Regions from separate parts of the Pseudoalteromonas sp. OF7H-1 genome, predicted to be linked through region 2. Evidence: predicted binding sites of a transcription regulator. Region 2 holds the regulator's gene; each other region holds the start of a gene.
What was found. The regulator sigma-54, encoded in region 2, starts transcription at its own class of promoters, with help from an activator protein. The targets are predictions, from matches to a motif close to GTTGGCACGNNNNTNGNNT.
Positions count from the first base shown of each region.

Region 1 (2,277 bases), on a different contig from region 2:
AGTGTGTCGCTCATCTATTTCTTCAGCTGTTTTCATCAGCTTAATTTGCATTTCAAATTGTCTTTGATGGTTGATCATATCCACCATCTCATGAACGGGATTGACGTTGGACATCTCTAAGAAGCCACTCATTACTTTTGCAGTTGGAGATATTTCACAAAAGCCACAGATCCCATCTTCTAGCTTATCTTCTTTTGGTCTATACAGGCCGTCATTGCCCTTTTGTAGCTTACTATTATCTGCTTCAATAATTTTCAGCCTATCAACCACCTCAAGAAAGTTAGCGGGGGCACCTTGTGGACGCACTTGAATAGAGCCATCGTCACTAAACACCACTTTATCAACGGGAATAGGTAAAACAATAGGTCCACCTTCGCCAATAAGTTGACGCCCGTGAGCTGTGACTAACGCACCGTCATTACGAATATTAAGCGTGCCGACTTTGGTGTAAGCTTCTTCGCCCGAGGCGTCAACGACGCTGATCCACGACTTATCATCTACTGCAATATCAAGCTCACGACCAGTTTCAACGATTGCACCACCGGTCATATTCGTACCAGGACGTTCTTGCATAGCAAAAACCCGAGAGGGTAACCCTTCTCCGAATGCCTGCATTGAACGCGCTTGAGCAAAATCTGCTTTGAAGCCAGTCGTGTTGGCATTAGCAAGGTTATTCGCTTTGAGTGCCACACCGCGTAAGCTCTGCTTAGCGCCTGACATTGCGATATACACCATTTTATCCATGACGATGACCTATAAAATTCAAACTTAATCTAGTTAATGCAAACACAGTGCCAAAGTGATGAGATGTTTTTGACGGGCATAAAAAAGGCTGCCTTTGTAGCAGCCTTTGGAGGGCATAATATATTATCGGATCTGTAATATATTTTGTTGTAATGTTGAGTTAACCTCAAGCGCTCGAGAGTTCGCTTGGAAGTTACGCTGGGCACTGATAAGGTCAACCAACTCGTTTGTGAGGTTGACGTTCGACTGCTCTAACGCCGATGAACTAATACCACCAAGCGTACCTGTGTTTGGCTCGCCTGCTAGGGGCTCACCGGAAGATAGACTTTTCTTCCACTCAGTATTACCAATCGCTTGGAGGCCTTGAGAATTCGGGAAGCGTACGAGCGCGACTTGCCCTAGGAAAGTCGAGTCACCGTTAGTGTATGAAGCTACTACTTTGCCATCAGTACCAATATCAATACCAGCTAGTCGACCTACGGTTGCACCGTCTTGTTCCAGCGCTTTCACTTCAAATCGACCTGATGAATATTGTGTCGGTAACTTCTGAGCCGTGTTTGCTTCATCACGCCAGTTAACAACAATATCATTCGGGAAGGTTGCGCCGTTTTCTAACAAGTTTGACATACCAATAGTTGGATCGACCGCATCTTGAGGACCTGCAAGACTAAGCGGGTTAAACGTCGTACCCGTATTGTTACTAAATGTCAGTGGTGAAGCTGATGGATCATCCGCTGTTTGTGAAGGAATACCACTTGCGTCAAAACGAAATACGCTTACTGGAGTGTATGGCACAGGTGGTGTAGCGGTTGGGTCAATTTGCTGCGCATTGTGGTTAAATGGCTTATCGTCCATTGTTGCGTAAGTTGACCATTCATTATCCGCCGTTTTTCTGAAGAATAGCTGCAGTGTATGTGATTCACCCAGTGAGTCATATACCGTAATTGCCGTTCTTGAGTTATACGATGCACTTTGCGTAGGATCGAATGCAATCGTAGGTGGCTGCGCCGTTGCATCTAGATTAAATGATGTATAAATTTGCGATGTTGCTCGAGGAGACCCTGATGCATCTGGAATTTGAATTGGCGATGTTGTGCTTAGACTCAAAGACGTTGTATCACCTGTTGATGGATCAACAGGGAAGCCTTGCAAGTAGTCACCTTTTGCATTCACGATAAAGTTGTCTTTATTTAATTTAAATGCACCAGCTCGAGAATACGTAAAATCCTGTGATTGAAGAGAATTTGACATGGCAAAATAGCCTTCGCCCTCAATCGCCAAGTCTAGCGAGTTCTGCGTGAACTTTAATGACCCTTGGTGAAACTGCTGCGCTACCATAGTAGTTTGTACACCATCACCATTTTTCGTTTTGCCAGAGCTAAAAACCGAAGACGCGTAAACATCAGCAAATTCTGCGCGAGATTCTTTAAAACCCGTCGTGTTCACGTTAGCAATGTTATTTGCTGTTACGTCCAAGTCTTTTTGCGCGGCGGCAATACCTGTCAGTGCTATATTGAAACTCATACTCTCACC
Region 1 covers NZ_JAKRFX010000002.1:224,282-226,558, reverse strand. The annotation lists gene MHN30_RS03125 (flagellar basal body rod protein FlgF) at 1-744, opposite strand, end outside; gene flgE (flagellar hook protein FlgE) at 868-2,268, opposite strand.
Region 1: MHN30_RS03125 (flagellar basal body rod protein FlgF) is a predicted target of sigma-54. The motif match lies at 781-799, and genes of this name have one in related genera.

Region 2 (2,277 bases):
GCCAGTTCGCTGATGTATTCTAAAATACGTTTTTTGCTATTAAAAAGGACCGCAGCTTTACTGCAGTCCTTGTTCACTAATTCACTTAATTTCATCTTAGTGTCGAGTGAGCTTCTCTTTGTGTTTAATAACTTGACGATCTAGCTTGTCGATAAGGCCATCAATTGCGGCATACATATCTTGATGCTCTGTTGATGCAAATAGCTCGCCGCCGTTTACGTGTAATGTTGCTTCTGCTTTTTGTACTAGTTTCTCGACATCAAGGATCACATGCACGTTATTGATATGATCAAAGTGCCTTTCTAGCTTCGCAAACTTGTTGGTGACATAGTCTCTTAATGAGTCAGTAATTTCTACATGGCGACCAGTTAGATTTAGTTGCATAAGCATTTTTCCTTCTTGGGTTTTACGTCTTATATCAAGCTTTTACGCTGATTTGACGGTGGAATGGCTAGGGATTCACGATATTTTGCAATCGTACGTCTCGCTACCTTAATTCCTTGCTCAGCTAAGATATCTGCAATTTTGCTGTCACTCAATGGCTTCGCGGTATTTTCTGCAGCTATCAGCTTTTTGATAAGTGCTCTAATTGCTGTAGAGGAGCACTCACCTCCATTTTCTGTACTTACATGGCTAGAGAAGAAATACTTCAGCTCAAATATTCCCCGAGGTGTATGCATGTATTTTTGTGTTGTCACACGGGAAATTGTGGACTCATGCATCTCAACCATTTCAGCAACATCATTTAGCACCATAGGGCGCATTGCTTCGGGGCCATGTTCAAAGAATGCCTGTTGTTGTTGCACAATGCAATTGGTAACTTTTAATAATGTATCATTTCGGCTTTCTAAGCTTTTAATAAACCACTTTGCTTCTTGTAAATGTGAGCGAATAAACTGACTATCCGTACTGGATTTCGCCGTTCTAGACATCGCAGCGTAATGGTCGTTTACTCTTATTTTAGGCATAGCATCAGGATTTAGCTCTACGACCCAGCGACCTTTTACTTTTTTCACTGATACGTCAGGGATCACATATTCAGGCTCTTCATGAATAATGCTTGCCGCTGGTTTTGGGTTAAGGCTATGAATTAACGTCATGACCTCTTTGAGATCGGCTTCTTTAAGGCGCGTTTTCTTAGCCAAAGTTCGATAGTCACGGCTGGCAAGCAAGTCGATATGCTCTGTCAGGATCATTTTCGTTTCGGCAATCCATGGTGTATCTGGGGCGAATTGATTTAGCTGAATACACAAGCATTCCTGTAAACTGCGCGCTGCGATACCGACAGGATCGAAAAGCTGAATACGTTTGAGCACGGCTTCGACTTCATCCAGCTCGATAGGCTCTTCGCTACTTTCATCATTAATGCTTTCTAAAATGTCTTCGCAAGACAGTGTTAAAATGCCTGACAGGTCGACCGCTTCAATAATCGCAATCGCAATCGCTCTATCTGTTGGACTAAATGGTGTCAGCTCAAGTTGCCACATGAGATAGTCGTGGAGAGATTCAGAGGTTTCCCCTTGATAAACATTATCGTCATCGGGAAGTGGGCCTGAGCTTGCAGCGGGTGCTGCGCTCATATACTCATCCCAAGTGACATCCATGGCAAGGTCATCACTGACAGTGTCTTTGCTCATGGCGGTATCTGAGTCTATTTCATAGTCACTAACCTGCGCTTCATCGCTTGAATCTTGATTGTCGTCAGCACTGCTCTTTTCTTGGCTGTGTTGGTCAGCGTTTTCGCCGTCAGTATTATCACCTTCTTCCACTTCCAACAATGGATTGCTGTCTAATGCTTCTTGTATTTCTTGTTGCAGATCCAATGTACTAAGCTGCAGCAAGCGAATGGCTTGTTGCAGTTGTGGAGTCATTGTAAGTTGCTGCCCCATGCGCAGCTGTAATGATTGCCTCATGTATCTCTAACAATCCTTTTTAACAGTTATTAATACTACGTCTTAACTATAGCTTGAATTGTTCGCCTAGGTAGACATCTCTTACGGTTTGATCTGCCAAAACATGTTCTGGCGTGCCTGCAGCGATTAACTCACCATGTGAAACGATGTAGGCTTTTTCACATACGTCCAGCGTTTCTCTAACGTTATGATCGGTGATTAGCACACCGATACCGCGGTTTTTTAGGTGCTCTATGATTGTCTTTATATCTAACACCGAAATAGGATCAACACCAGCAAAAGGTTCATCTAACAGGATAAACTTAGGATTAGCGGCTAAAGCGCGAGCAATCTCTACGCGTCTTCTTTCGCCTCCCGACAATGC
Region 2 covers NZ_JAKRFX010000018.1:46,093-48,369, forward strand. The annotation lists gene ptsN (PTS IIA-like nitrogen regulatory protein PtsN) at 1-95, opposite strand, end outside; gene hpf (ribosome hibernation promoting factor) at 97-384, opposite strand; gene MHN30_RS19095 (RNA polymerase factor sigma-54) at 414-1,913, opposite strand; gene lptB (LPS export ABC transporter ATP-binding protein) at 1,960-2,277, opposite strand, start outside.

Region 3 (2,277 bases), on a different contig from region 2:
GGAATGACCAAAGTAAATGGGTGATGGAAGCATGATGCAGAGGGTGTAAAGTCATCGAAAATCTTGCCTTTTGCTACAGGAAGGCTCAGCACTTACAGTTCAAACTCATTTTCATTTTCTATTTGAATTTCAACCAAATCATTAATTTGCACATTGTGAAGTGGGCGATTGCTGATATTTACTGCAATGGCGTTTTGCGCATTCACTTGGATCACTTGCAGTTTATTGATGGTTTTAATTTGATGCATAAACACTTTACCATCGACATTAGTCAGCGGATTGCTATGCGCTACGTTAAGGATCTGGCCATTCTCTAAGCCATGCATACGGCCTAAATTAATTACGACTTGTTCATCATCGATATGTAGGATTTTGCCATTGGTTGGTAAGCAGGCGACCGCTGCGTTTAAATCAGTTGCGATTTGTGTCAGCGTGGTTTGGATCTCATCAGCATAATCTGTCTGCCAAAAGCGCTCACTGTACACATCGATTAATCTGGTTTTCTTAAACGGCCATACGCCTTGAGTGGCATATTGTTTTTGCCACACCCTTTCATGAGAAAGTGCATCAAACAGCGCAAAGTCTACCTTGAAGCTTCTTAAGTATTTATCGCTTTGCCAAAATGCGAGGTCACTATTAAGTTTATCGACACTAGCAATATCAGTAATTTGACTCAGTAGTACAAATTGGCTGTTGGTATTTGCTGTAATGGTCTCGATTAGCTGCTCATTATAATCAAAACGTTGACTGAAAAAGCGGCTAACATCTATGGTCTGTGCAAAATAGGGAACGGGTTCTATGCTCGACTTTTGTTCAGTCATTGTTTGATATAGGCGCTCGCTCACGGCTTTATTTATGTCAAAAATTTGACCTAAAGTTGCTTGATGTTTATTTTTTAGCTGGCTTTGTGTGACTGCAACCTGTTTATTGTAAGCACTGGTTGGGCACTGAGTACTTTGTGGGGTAATATCGATATGCAATGTTACTTGCCATGAATCACCGACTTTTGCTTCAGCAATCACGTTGGCGCTTTGGATTTCGGCATTTGAGCGGATCTTAAGTTGATCTTGGGTGAGCACACCATCGGTGACGGTTTGTACACTACTCACAGAAGCACCAGAAAACAGCAATGCTTGTGTGATGGCGTCGTTTACGGCCTTTCTTTTGGCTTTTTGATGATCGCCATTTTTAACGTCAGCCATGCCGGTCACTTCAAACCATTCGGCATAAGCTGGATTAGTTAAGGTGATGCACAACAGTGATAGACTGATCGTGAATTGCTTTTTCATGTTTAAATGCCCAGATCAAAAACTACTCTTTAACTCAGCAATACCTGTGCCAAATTTTGGCAAGGTTCGTGCATAATCATAGATCATGAAAGTTAATTTTTATTTATTGCCAATACTCGATGAAACCACAACAACCCTTGCGAGACCACGATGCTGGGGAAGTGTTAAATTTTGATTGGTATTTATTGTAGCGGAGTGTGGTGAAATGCGTATCACTAATTCTATCAGTGCAGTTGTTATGGTTTGTTCGCTAGCGGGACTCAGTGGCTGTTCAAGCCTCGTTGACAAGCACATTGAATATGAAACGGTGCAACCGGAAACCTTTCCTGTTTTACGGGCAGTGGGGTACGCGCCTTTGAGTGCTCAGCCGGGTAAAACTGCGGGTGAGAAGCAGCTGATGGCCATTAAAGTCTCAAAATTAGAAGCCTATCGAGAATTGGCTGAGCAACTCTATGGCCAGAATTTGACATCCACTATTACGGTAAAAGGTGCTATTGCCCAAAACGACGGCCTTAAGAGCCAAGTAAATGGACTCGTACGAGGAGCTAAGGTGCTGAAAAGTTACGCTGTTGGTGATACTTACGCTACGGAATTAGAGCTTGATATGAAACGCGTTTATGATTTGTATATTACTCAAGTCAAGCCGCAGAAAATTAAGAAGATATCTTACAGCTTTAAGTAAGCACCCATCGCATGTTGCTTACTTAATGCGCTTCACTTCGGTTGTTCTTCAAAACTAAAATATGGCTGGCGTGGCTACGCCTTTAGATTACGTACTAACTCACTGTCGCTACTTTTCACACTACCATCCTGACCATATGTAATCGAAGTTGGTGCGCCAATTAAGATCCCTTTTAGTTCACGTGTGCTTACATTGGCCTGATGAGCCGTTTTAGCATTGATTTCATTTTTGGTTTGGCACTCACTGAGTAATGCTCGCACTTTAGCGACGAGCGGGGCTACTTCATTGTGTTCAAAGACGTGAGAC
Region 3 covers NZ_JAKRFX010000002.1:216,932-219,208, forward strand. The annotation lists gene MHN30_RS03070 (flagellar assembly protein T N-terminal domain-containing protein) at 93-1,289, opposite strand; gene MHN30_RS03075 (LPP20 family lipoprotein) at 1,495-1,971, shown strand; gene MHN30_RS03080 (flagellar protein FlgN) at 2,046-2,277, opposite strand, start outside.
Region 3: MHN30_RS03070 (flagellar assembly protein T N-terminal domain-containing protein) is a predicted target of sigma-54. The motif match lies at 1,325-1,343, and genes of this name have one in related genera.